Regions from separate parts of the uncultured Bradyrhizobium sp. genome, predicted to be linked through region 2. Evidence: predicted binding sites of a transcription regulator. Region 2 holds the regulator's gene; each other region holds the start of a gene.
What was found. The regulator LexA, encoded in region 2, represses DNA repair genes until DNA is damaged. The targets are predictions, from matches to a motif close to TGTTCNNNNTGTGTTCNG.
Positions count from the first base shown of each region.

Region 1: ruvC (crossover junction endodeoxyribonuclease RuvC) is a predicted target of LexA. The motif match lies at 1,602-1,619, and genes of this name have one in related genera.
Region 3: ACFE72_RS07675 (PA0069 family radical SAM protein) is a predicted target of LexA. The motif match lies at 2,575-2,592, and genes of this name have one in related genera.

Region 1 covers NZ_CAXUNQ010000040.1:564-4,744, reverse strand. The annotation lists gene ACFE72_RS17805 (tripartite tricarboxylate transporter substrate-binding protein) at 1-440, opposite strand, end outside; gene ACFE72_RS17800 (YebC/PmpR family DNA-binding transcriptional regulator) at 789-1,535, shown strand; gene ruvC (crossover junction endodeoxyribonuclease RuvC) at 1,645-2,157, shown strand; gene ruvA (Holliday junction branch migration protein RuvA) at 2,327-2,944, shown strand; gene ruvB (Holliday junction branch migration DNA helicase RuvB) at 2,941-3,984, shown strand; gene ybgC (tol-pal system-associated acyl-CoA thioesterase) at 4,179-4,181, shown strand, end outside.
Region 2 covers NZ_CAXUNQ010000035.1:15,913-20,093, forward strand. The annotation lists gene ACFE72_RS16675 (ComEC/Rec2 family competence protein) at 1-1,363, shown strand, start outside; gene lexA (transcriptional repressor LexA) at 1,376-2,086, opposite strand; gene glp (gephyrin-like molybdotransferase Glp) at 2,266-3,477, opposite strand; gene ACFE72_RS16690 (HAD-IA family hydrolase) at 3,487-4,116, opposite strand.
Region 3 covers NZ_CAXUNQ010000009.1:18,204-22,384, forward strand. The annotation lists gene ACFE72_RS07660 (neutral zinc metallopeptidase) at 163-1,095, shown strand; gene moaB (molybdenum cofactor biosynthesis protein B) at 1,217-1,780, shown strand; gene ACFE72_RS07670 (glycosyl transferase) at 1,875-2,444, opposite strand; gene ACFE72_RS07675 (PA0069 family radical SAM protein) at 2,614-3,777, shown strand; gene ACFE72_RS07680 (ribonuclease HII) at 3,979-4,181, shown strand, end outside.

The DNA.
Region 1 (4,181 bases), on a different contig from region 2:
TCCTTGAGCCAGCCGATCAATTCCCTCAAATCCTTCGCCGGCAGCTTCGGCTTGCCGATGATGAGCTGCGGTCCGTTGCCGACCAGCGCCACCGGCTCGAAGTCGTTCAGCACGTCGTATTGCAGCGAAGTGACCGCGCCATTGAGCACATGCGTGCCCCAGTGCCCGATGGTGAGCGTATAACCGTCCGGCGCGGCCCGCGCGGCGCGCAGGCCGGCGATGGCGCCGGACGCCCCGGTGACGTTTTCGATCAGCACGGTCTGGCCCAGCGTCCCCCGCATATGCTCGGCAAGAATACGCGCCAGCACGTCGGTCGGCCCGCCCGCCGCGAACGGCACAATCAGCGTGATGGAGCGCGACGGAAATGTCTGCGCCCGAACCGTGGCCGGCCACACCGCCGCTGCGCCAACCGCCGCCTTGATGAAATCGCGCCGTTTCATGGATGCCCCTCCCGCTGTTCGTCATGCCCGGCCCCTGTGCCCGGCATCCGCGTCGTTCTTTGTTGAGAGCCTGCAAGACGTGGATGGCCGGGACAGGCCCCGCCGGATTCACACCTCTCGTCATACGCGGGCTTGACCCGCGTATCCATCCATCTTCGGAAAGAGCCGTTTCGAAGGGGATGGATTGCCGGGTCAAGCCCGACGGCGCGGTCACCGTTATCGCCGGCACAGGGCCTCGCATCGCCCGGTGAAGTCATGGTCAACATATCTTTGATTTTAACGGTTTTGCGGCCTATAACGCCGCGCCTTCACCCCATTCGCATCCTGAAACGCAGCGACGAGACCCGCATGGCCGGACATTCCCAGTTCAAGAACATCATGCACCGCAAGGGCCGGCAGGACGCGCAGAAATCCAAGCTGTTCTCCAAGCTGGCGCGGGAAATCACCGTGGCGGCCAAGCTCGGCCAGCCCGATCCGGCCATGAACGCGCGGCTGCGCGCCGCGATCATCTCGGCGCGGCAGGAGAACATGTCGAAGGATTCCATCGAGCGCGCGGTGAAGAAGGCGATCGGCGGCGAGGCCGAAAGTTATGACGAAATCCGCTACGAGGGCTACGGCCCCGGCGGCGTCGCCGTCATCGTCGAGGCGCTCACCGACAACCGCAATCGCGCCGCCTCCGACATCCGCTCCTATTTCACCAAATCCGGCGGCAATCTCGGCGAGACCGGCTCGGTCGCCTTCATGTTCGACCGCACCGGCATCATCGAATACGACGCGAAGGTCGGCTCCGAGGACGCCATGCTGGACGCCGCCATCGAGGCCGGCGCCGACGACGTGGTGTCATCCGACAACGGCCACGAGATCTACGCCTCGCAGGAAACCTTTCGCGAGGTGGCCCAGGCGCTGGAGGCCAAATTCGGCGAAGCCCGCAAGGCCGGGCTGACCTGGAAGCCGCAAAACACCGTGCCGGTGGATGACGAGACCGGCGAAAAGCTCTTGAAGCTGATCGACCTGCTCAACGAGCACGACGACGTGCAGAACGTGTATGCGAATTTCGAGGTATCGGACGCGCTGATGAGCAAGGTGGGCGGGTAGGGTACACCGCGCCGACAAAACCGGTGTCGCTTGCGCGGGATGACAACCGAGTGTGGGACGGCAGCCCGTTGCTATTTCGTTCCTGCCGCTGCGGCGGTATCACTGGCGCATGACACCACCGATTCGCATCCTCGGCATCGATCCGGGCCTCCGCCGTACCGGCTGGGGCGTGATCGAAACGTCCGGCAACCGGCTCAGCTTCATCGGCTGCGGCTCGGTGAATCCGCCGGACGACCTGCCGCTGGCACGCCGGCTGCTGGCGATCCATCAGGGGCTGACAGAAGTGCTCGGCGATTTCGCCCCCGCCGAGGCCGCGGTCGAGCAGACCTTTGTCAACAAGGACGGCGTCGCGACGCTGAAACTCGGCCAGGCCCGCGGCGTCGCCATGCTGAGCCCGGCGATGTTCGGGATACCGGTTTCAGAATATGCGCCGAACCAGGTCAAGAAGACCGTGGTCGGCGCCGGCCATGCCGACAAGAACCAGATCCTGGTGATGCTGAAAATCCTGCTGCCCAAGGCCGATCCGAAATCCCCCGACGCCGCCGACGCGCTGGCGATCGCCATCACCCATGCGCATCACCGTGGCAGCGCCGCGCTGCGGCTGAAGGTGGCGGGCGCATGAGCGGAGCACGCCCTTTCCACACGTCGTCCCCGCGAAGGCGGGGACCCATAACCACCGACGTGCGAAGTAAGAAAAGGCGTCAGCCACATTGCCTCAATGTGACGACGGCGTGTATGGGTCCCCGCCTTCGCGGGGACGACGCCGTGCTTGTTGCGCGATCGAGGCCAGCATGATCGGTAAGCTCAAGGGCCTGATCGATTCCTACGGCGAGGATTACGTGATCCTCGACGTCGGCGGCGTCGGCTATCAGGTGCATTGCGCCGGCCGCACCCTGCAGGCGCTGCCGGCGCGGGGCGAGGCGGCGGTGCTGTCGATCGAGACTTACGTCCGCGAAGACCAGATAAGGCTGTTCGGCTTCTCGACCGACATCGAGCGCGAATGGTTCCGCCTGCTGCAGACCGTGCAGGGCGTCGGCGCCAAGGTGGCGCTGGCCGTGCTCGGCACCCTGCCGCCGTCCGATCTCGCCAATGCGATCGCGCTGCGCGACAGGGCCGCCGTGGCGCGCACGCCCGGCGTCGGCCCCAAGGTGGCCGAGCGCATCGTCACCGAATTGAAGGACAGGGCGCCGGCGTTTTCGAATGTCGATCCGGCGCTGGTGCATCTGGCCGGCAGCATCGACGAATCCCGCGCGCCGCGCCCGGTCACCGACGCGATCTCCGCGCTGGTCAATCTCGGCTACGGCCAGCCGCAGGCCGCCGCCGCGATCGCCGGCGCCTCGCGCATCGCCGGCGAGAATGCCGAGACCGCGCAGTTGATCCGGCTGGGCTTGAAGGAACTGGCGCGGTGACCACGGCCCGCATCGTCACCCCCGAGCGCCGCGCCGATGACGGCGCCGACACCGCGCTGCGGCCGCAGCTATTGTCGGAATTCGTCGGCCAGGCGCAGGCCCGCGCCAACCTGGCGATCTTCATCGAGGCCGCGCGAAAGCGCAATGAGGCGCTGGACCACGTGCTGTTCGTCGGTCCTCCCGGGCTCGGCAAGACCACGCTGGCGCAGATCGTGGCGCGCGAACTCGGCGTCGGGTTTCGTGCCACCTCCGGTCCCGTCATCGCCAAGGCCGGCGATCTCGCCGCGCTATTGACCAATCTCGAAGAGCGCGACGTGCTGTTCATCGACGAGATCCATCGCCTCAGTCCCGCGGTGGAGGAAGTGCTCTATCCGGCGATGGAGGACTTTCAGCTCGACCTCATCATCGGCGAGGGACCGGCGGCGCGCTCGGTCAAGATCGAGCTTGCGAAATTCACGCTGGTCGGCGCCACCACCCGCGCGGGCCTGCTGACCAACCCGCTGCGCGACCGCTTCGGAATTCCGGTGCGGCTGAATTTCTACACCGAAGCGGAGCTGGAAAAGATCGTGACCCGCGGCGCACGCGTGCTCAAGGTCGGCATGACGCCGGATGGCGCCAACGAGATCGCGCGCCGCGCCCGCGGCACCCCGCGCATCGCCGGCCGGCTGCTGCGCCGGGTGCGCGATTTCGCCTCCGCCGCGGACGCCGTCTCGATCGACCGCGCCATCGCTGACACCGCGCTTGCCGCGCTCGAAGTCGATGCCGCCGGCCTCGACGCCATGGACCGGCGTTATCTTTCCACCATCGCGATGAATTACGGCGGCGGCCCGGTCGGCGTGGAAACCATGGCGGCGGCGCTGTCGGAGCCGCGCGACGCCATCGAGGACATCATCGAGCCGTTCCTGATCCAGTGCGGCTACCTGCAGCGCACCCCGCGCGGCCGGCTGCTGACCTCGCACGCGTTCCGGCACCTCGGCCTCGCCGAGCCCGCGCGCGACCCGGCGCAGTTCGGATTGTTCGGAACTGGAGAAGAGGAGTGACGTGTGTTCCGGCGCGATGCAGCGCGTAGCGCTGTTTCGCAAAACCGGGGATCGCACCAAACGCCGGCGCTCCATACGGCCCCGGCTCTGCGCCCACCACTGCGCTGCGTTGGGGAACGAAACACGCGACAAGCGGCTGCTTGCGGTGGCCGCGCGGCTGTCGTTGGCCGCCGCACTTTGACGGGACTTATTTCATG
Region 2 (4,181 bases):
TCACATGGCGGTGGTCGCCGGCGTGGTGTTCTTCGCGGTCCGTGCAGCGCTGGCTCTGGTTCCGACCTTGACGGTAACGTTCCCGATCAAGAAGTGGTCTGCCGCCGCGGCGCTGGCGGCGGCTCTGTTTTATCTTCTGCTGTCCGGCGCCGAGGTTGCGACTCAGCGATCGTTCTTCATGACCGCCGTGGTTCTGATTGCGGTCATGGTCGACCGCCGCGCGGTGACGTTCCGCACCCTGGCGGTGGCAGCGATGATCGTGCTGTCGATTGCGCCGGAAGCGCTGGTGCATCCGAGCTTCCAGATGTCGTTCGCAGCGACGCTGGGACTGGTAGCGCTGGTACAGACGGGCATGCCAGCGCTGTTCGCTGCGACGGACCATTCGGCCACCGCGCGGGCTGCCTTATGGGGTGGGCGCGAGATTGCGATGCTGGCGCTGGCATCGCTGGTCGCGGGCCTTGCGACCATGCCTTACGCCGCGTTTCATTTTCATCGCGTGACACCGTACGGGGTAGTCGCCAATCTTGCGGCGATGCCGGTGGTGTCGGTGATGGTGATGCCGGCCGGGATGATGGGCCTTGTCGCGATGCCGTTCGGCTTCGACGGCGTGTTCTGGCGCATCATGGAATTCGGCATCGACTGGATGATCACGGTCGCGCAATGGGTCGCGGCACTGCCCGGGGCCATCGGCCGCATGGTGGCATTCGGCACCGGGCCGCTGATTGCGGCGACCGCGGGGATCATCCTGTTCGGCCTGCTGAGGACGCCGTTGCGCTGGAGCGGCGCGGGCGCCCTTGGGATCGCGATTGTATGGGCGCTCTGCGCGCCCCGGCCGGACATTCTGATCTCGGGCGATGCGCGCAATGTCGGCGTGCGAGGCAAAGACGGGCGCCTGCATCTGATGCGGACTGCAAAGGATACGTTCCTGGTCAAGGAATGGCTCGCAGCGGACGCGGACGCGCGGATCCCGGAGGCTGTTTCGCTTAGCGGCGGCGTCTCTTGCGACGCAGCGGGTTGCGTGACGCCGTTGGCGGATGGGACGTTCGCAGCACTGGTGCTGCGGCCCGAGGCGCTGTCGGATGATTGCGGACGCGCCGCGGTCATCATCACAGCGCGACAGGCTCCGTTTGGATGCAAGGCGCTGGTGATCGGCCGGGAATTGCTGCAAAAACGTCTTGCGACCAGCTTGCGGCGAACCCCGGGCGGTTTTGTGATCGATGCGGCCAAGCCGGACGGGACGGATCGCCCCTGGTCGCCGGCGGCTGGCGAGCCAACCGAACCGGAAAACAGCTATCCCGGTCCCGCGGCGGCGCGTCCCCTCGACGCGACCCCGGCCGAAGCCGATCTGCAGATGGAAGATTAGCCGCCAGCCCGCTCAATACTTCCGATAGAGCCCGATCAGCTTGCCCTGAATCCGCACCCGGTTCGGCGGCAGGATGCGGACTTCATACGAGGTGTTGGCGGGTTCAAGCGCGATCGAGGCGCCACGGCGGCGAAAGCGTTTTAGCGTCGCTTCCTCCTCGTCGATCAGCGCGACCACGATGTCGCCGGTTTCGGCGGTCTCGTTGCGCTGGATCAGCGCCATGTCGCCATCGAGGATTCCGGCGTCGACCATGGAATCGCCGCGGACCTCAAGCGCGTAGTGTTCGCCGGAGCCGAGCATGTCCGGCGGCACGCTGATGGTATGGCTGCGGGTCTGCAGCGCCTCGATCGGAGTGCCGGCCGCGATGCGGCCCATCACGGGCACCGACACCGGACGGCTGGAATCGTCCTCCGAACTGCCGCCGGTGCTGGGGCGGACCTTGCCAAGGTTGCCTTCAATCACGCTAGGGGTAAAGCCGCGCCGGCCGTTGCTGCCGCCATTGCCCGACAGTTCCGGCAGCTTGATGACTTCGATGGCGCGGGCGCGATTGGGGAGGCGGCGAATGAAGCCGCGCTCTTCGAGCGCCGTGATCAGCCGGTGGATGCCGGACTTGGAACGCAGATCCAGCGCGTCCTTCATCTCATCGAAAGACGGGGGAACGCCGGCCTCCTTCAACCGCTCATTGATGAATCGCAGGAGTTCATATTGTTTGCGCGTGAGCATCTCGGCCAATCCTCAATTTGATAGTGCCGTTCGATTTCGAGAAGTCGGGGAGACTCCGTTGCGGGCGAATTACTCGAAACAAATCATGAACGGACCCTATATGTTCCATATGTGTTCCGCAACCACTTAATTTCACGTCAACAAAACGAAGTTTTCGAGCAAGGCAGGTGCGTGGAGCATCACGTCGGCAGCCTGAGAATGACGCAGGGCGATCCAGCGGACGCCGCGGGAGCAAACGGTGAACGGATCACAAGCGCCCGCGCCGCAGCGAGATTTCCCAACAATGAACTGTCCTGGTGGTTGACGGGAGTGGCGACCAAACCACCGTCGGAGCGTTCTTCGAGCTGCGCGCGCAGATAGTCCTCGCGGGCATCGTTGGCGGCGAGATTGCGTCCCAGCACGGCCGTTTCCGTTGCATGATGAACGTCCGAACGGCCCGACAGCGCCCGAATCAACGGCACCATGAACAGGAAGGCGCAGACATAGGATGACACCGGATTGCCGGGCAGGCCGATCACCCGCATGGAGCCGAGCCGGCCGTGCATCATCGGCTTGCCGGGCCGCATCGCAATCCGCCAGAACGCCATCGAAACGCCCTCGGCCTGCAGCGCTCGCTTGACCAGATCATGGTCGCCGACCGATGCGCCGCCGATGGTGATGAGAATGTCGGCGCCCCCATCTCGCGCGCGGCGGATGCCGTCGGTAGTGGCCGCGACCGTATCGGCGGCGATGCCGAGGTCGGCAGTGTCGGCATCCTCGGCGCGGGCCAGCGCCCGCAGCGCATAGCCGTTCGAATATACGATCTGGCCGGGGCCGGGCGTCGAACCCGGCATCACCAATTCATCGCCGGTGGCGAGCACGGCGACCTTGGGCCGGCGTCGCACGCCGAGTTGCGGATAATTCATGCTTGCCGCCAGCGACAGGTCGCGGTCGGTGAGGCGGCGGCCGGCACGCAGCAACACGTCTCCTTCGCAGAAATCGACGCCGGCCGGGCGGATATGCCGCCCCATGACCGCCGGTTCGGTGAGGGAGATGATGGGGCCGTCGCGTACCGTATCTTCCTGGATCACCACGGCGTCGGCGCCTTGCGGGATCACCCCGCCAGTGAAAATCCGTACCGCTTCTCCTGCGTGCAACGCCGCTTCGAACGGTCGGCCCGCGGCGACCTCGCCTATCACCCGCAGCCGTGCGGCGACCGTTGAGGCGTCGGCTGAACGCACCGCATAGCCGTCCATCGCGGACATCGCCTGCGGCGGCTGGGTCCTTCGTGCGGCGATGTCGCGTGCGAGCACGCGGTGATGCGCCGCATCGAGCGCGACCATCTCCTGGGATAGAGCCTCGGCACCCGCGAGAACCGCTGACAGCGCGTCGGCCACCGGCATCAGTGCCACCAAAATCTCCTAAATTCCCAGCGCGGCCAGCGCGTCCGCCACGTCGCGGGTTGATCCGACATGAACGACGGCCAACCCGCGCGCCCGCGCGCCCTCGATGTTTTCTGCGAGATCATCGAAAAACACAATGCGTGACGCAGGCACGCCAATCTCCTTCACCACACGATCATAGGCATCGGGGTCCGGTTTCCGGACCCCGATGGTCGAGGACAAGAACAACTTTCGGAAATGGCCGAGGACTTCCGCGTATCGGCGTGTAAAATGCGCCTCATGGGCGCGATTGGTGTTGGAAAAGGCGTAGAGCGGCAGGTGCCGCGCCGCCCGCGCCAGCAGCGGCGCGATGTCGGGCATTTCGCCGGCGAAGATCGCGTTCCAGCCTTCGAGAAACTGCGCGTCGGTGATGTCGATACCGAGCGAGGCGCGCAAGGCGGCGAAGAATTCGGTGTCCGAACTCTCGCCGCGCTCGTGACACTTGTAGGCCTCGTCAGGCGAAAAGCGCTCGATCAGGCGCGCGGACGCGCAGCCGGCATGGCCGGCCCAGCAGGCAAGGGCGCGGCCGAAATCGATGTCGATCACGACGCGGCCGAGATCGAACAGCAGCGCATCGGCAGAGCCGGGAGAAAGCAAGGGCGCGGGCATTGCCTCGGTATGCGCGAGAACCGGCGGTCGGACAAGAACCCTCGCTGCGCCAGACAACGTTAACG
Region 3 (4,181 bases), on a different contig from region 2:
TGCCGAGGTAAACAGCGGGTTATCGCCCGCGCGTCCGTTCATCAATCAAGCTAGGCAATTTTTGCCCCGCGGGTTATTGATTAACGGGATGGAAATTTTACGTGCCTGCTGCGTTGAGTGATGGGCAGATCGGCCCCAACCCGCCGGGATGAGGAAAGCGCCATGCGTTATGATGACTTCCGCCGCAGCGACGACATCGACGACCGTCGCGGTGACGATGGCGGCGGCATGGGCGGTGGAGGCGGCTTTGGTTTGCCGATGGGCGGCGGCGGACTGGGGATCGGCACCATCATCGTGCTCGGCCTGGTAGGCTGGGCGTTCGGCATCGATCCGCGCATCCTGATGGGCGGCGCGGAAATTCTCACCGGCGGCCAATCGCCAAGTTATCAATCTGACCGCCGGTCCGCGCCCGCCAAGACCGGCGCGCCGGCCGACGAAATGGGCAGCATGATCTCCGGTGTGCTCGGCGAGATCGACGATCGCTGGAGCGAAATTTTCCAGGCCAGCGGACAATCCTATTCGGGCCCGCGCATCGTGCTGTTCCGCAACGCCACCAATGGCGGGCGCTGCGGCATGGCGCAGGCGGCGATGGGGCCGTTCTATTGTCCGCCGGACAAACAGATTTTTCTCGACACCAATTTCTTTCGCCAGGTCGAGACGCGCTTCCGCGGCTGCTCGGGCAACGCCTGCAAATTCACCGCGGCCTACATCATCGCCCATGAAGCGGGCCATCACATCCAGAACCTGCTCGGCATCCTGCCGCGCGTGACGCGGTTGCAGCAGCAGGCCGGCAGCAAGGCGGAGGCCAACGCGCTGCAGGTGAAGGTCGAGCTGCAGGCTGATTGCCTGTCCGGCGTCTGGGTCAACCGCGAGGAGAAGAAGCGTCCGGGCTTCCTCGAAGCCGGCGATATCGATGCCGCGCTGCAGACGGCCACCGCCATCGGCGACGACACGCTGCAACGTCAGGCGCAGGGCCGGGTGGTGCCCGATTCCTTCACCCATGGCTCGGCCGAGCAGCGCAAGCGCTGGTTCATGACCGGCTACCAGCAGGGCACGGTACAGGCCTGCAACACGTTCGGCGCGGACCGGCTGTGAGGATGCTCGATTGCACTAACCGTCATGCCCGGGCTTGTCCCGGGCATCCGCGTCTGTGCGGCATCTCGGAGAAGACGTGGAAGGCCGGGACAAGTCCGGCCATGACGTTGAACTAGAAGCAATGTCCTCGATCGACGAGCCCAAGCAATTCATCCCGCTCAACATCGCGGTGCTGACGATTTCCGACACGCGCTCGCTCGACGACGATAAATCCGGCACGATTCTGGTCGACCGGCTCACGGCCGCCGGCCACACGCTGGCCGCGCGCAAGATCGTCACCGATGACGTCGATGCGATTCGCCTGATCGTCAGCGCATGGATCGCCGAGCCCGGCATCGACGCAATCGTCACCACCGGCGGCACCGGTTTTACCGGCCGCGACGTCACGCCCGAGGCGATCGAGCCGCTGTTCGAAAAACGCATGGACGGTTTCTCGATTGCCTTCCACATGCTGAGCCACGCCAAGATCGGCGCCTCGACGATCCAGAGCCGCGCCACCGCGGGCACCGCCGGGGCGACGTTTATTTTCTGCCTGCCGGGATCGCCCGGCGCCTGCCGCGACGGATGGGACGGCATTCTTGCGCACCAGCTCGACTACCGCACGCGGCCCTGCAACTTCGTCGAGATCATGCCGCGGCTGGACGAGCATTTGCGCCGGGGAAAGGTAAAGGGCGCGGCGGGTTAGCCCTAGGACGGGGTGGAGCGAAAGCGATACCCATCGTCTTCGCCGATGCCCGTGTCGGTTTCGCTGCGCTCAACCCAACCTACGGCCTCTTGAATCACGCCACCATGATGCGGCTGCGCAATTGCGTGCGCGCGGAGCGGCCGAGCTGCCGCAACAGCCGCGCCTCGGAGCGGCGGCCGTCCGGCGCGTAGCCGCCGAGGCGGTCGTAATGATCGCGGGCAATCAGCAGCCCCTGATCGGCGGACGGTCCGGCAATCATCCGGGCGATATACTTCAAACTGTCGCGCAGGCGCGTATCCGCATAGGGCGAGCGCGCGTAACGGAAAATCCCGGCGCGGGGACGGCCGCTGACCGAGACTCCGTGGATGAAATGCGCGGTCTCATCGATCCAGCCGGCGTCAAGCACGGCGCCAGCATGCAGGAACATCAGCCAGGGCGAGCGCGCCTGCCGGGCGCCGGCGGCCAGCGCTGCGGCGTGCGATCCGGTGAACGGCAGGAAACGGCATCCCGCCACGTCAGCGACGCGTTCGATCACGCCGGTGTCTGAACGGTCGACCAGCAGCACCTCGCGCACCACGCCGGCCGCCGCACCCGGTACCAGCGCTGCCAGCGTGGCGACCGCGGGCTGTTCGACGCCTTCGGTGGGGATGATGACACTCAGCATGGCTCGTGGCGGCCTTTTGACAAAACGCCGCACTGTTATCACCTTGTGGCGCCCAAAACAGCCCGCCCCAATGCAGCATTTTGCGGCATTCGCAATCGGCCGCCATTACTCCCGCTATCGCCGGACCCGGTGTTCTTGATTTGTTCTATCGACATGCTATGTTGAGGACATGAGTCGAGCATCCTCTGCCGCCCTCAAGCACCCGCCGGTCACGGCGCCCTCCGAACCGGCGGGTGCGCCTTCTGCTTTTCCCGAACTGGCGGTCGCAATCGAGCGCGAGCGGCGGCGTGGCCGCGGCGCGCAGTCCAACGAAAGCGGGCGGTTCGAAGCCGAAGCGCGGGTCGCGTTCGACGACGGCTGGCAGAGCCTCGACGAACTGCCGCCGTTCAAAACCACGGTCGCCATCGATACCGCGCGAAAAGTGATCACCCGCAACGATTCGCCCGATATCGGCTTCGACCGTTCGATCAATCCGTACCGGGGCTGCGAGCATGGCTGCGTCTACTGTTTCGCGCGGCCGACCCACGCTTTTCTCGGCCTGTCGCCGGGTCTGGATTTCGAATCCAAACTGTTCGTCAAGCCCGACGCGCCGGCGCTGCTGGCCAAGGAACTGGCGGCGCAGGATTACGAGCCGCGGATGATCGCGATCGGCACCAATACCGATCCCTATCAGCCGATCGAGCGCGAGCGAAAGATCATGCGCGGCATTCTCGACGTGCTGGAGCGCGCCGGGCATCCGGTCGGCATCGTCACCAAGTCGGCGCTGGTGACGCGCGATGTCGATATTCTGGCGCGGATGGCGAAGCGCAATCTCGCCAAGGTGGCGCTGTCGGTGACGACGCTCGATCCGAAACTCGCCCGCACCATGGAGCCGCGGGCCTCGTCGCCGGCCAAGCGGCTGGCGGCGCTGCGGCAATTGTCGGAAGCCGGCATTCCGACCACGGTGATGGTGGCACCGGTGATTCCAGCGCTCAACGATTCCGAGATCGAGCGCATTTTGGACGCCGCGGCTCATGCCGGCGTCAGGGAAGCGAGCTATGTATTGCTGCGGTTGCCGCTCGAGGTGCGCGAGCTGTTCCGCGAATGGCTGATGGCGAATTATCCCGACCGCTATCGTCACGTCTTCACGCTGATCCGCGACATGCGCGGCGGCCGCGATTATGATTCGCAGTGGAGCACGCGGATGAAGGGCACCGGCCCAATGGCCTGGATGATCGGCCGCCGTTTCGAGATCGCCTGCGAGAAGCTCGGGCTGAACAAGCGACGCTCGAAGCTGACCACCGACCATTTCGTCCGGCCCAAGCGCAGCGGGCAGCAGTTGAGCCTGTTTTAGGAGCCCCGGTTCGCCGGACGCGGCGCAGCGCTCTTGCGGCGCCGCTGAGCCGGAACCGTAACGGAACGCCGCGCTTGGTACGATCCGGGGCCGCGAGCATTGCACACGCTGCATCGCGCCCGGAAACAGGGACCCTTGAATAACGGGCATTGAGCCGGGTTCCCGGTTGCGCCGCGGGAATCTGCGAAGCACCATCCCGGCATGATTCGGGAAAAGTCCAGACAAGGTCCGGCCAAGCTGCCGAAGGGCGTCATCGCCATTGCGCCGCCGAGCTTCAGGCGCGAGCGGGCGCTGATCAAGCGCGGGGTCTGGCCGGTTGCGGGCTGCGACGAGGCGGGCCGCGGGCCGCTGGCGGGTCCGGTGGTTGCCGCGGCGGTCGTGCTTGATCCCAAGCGCATCCCCAA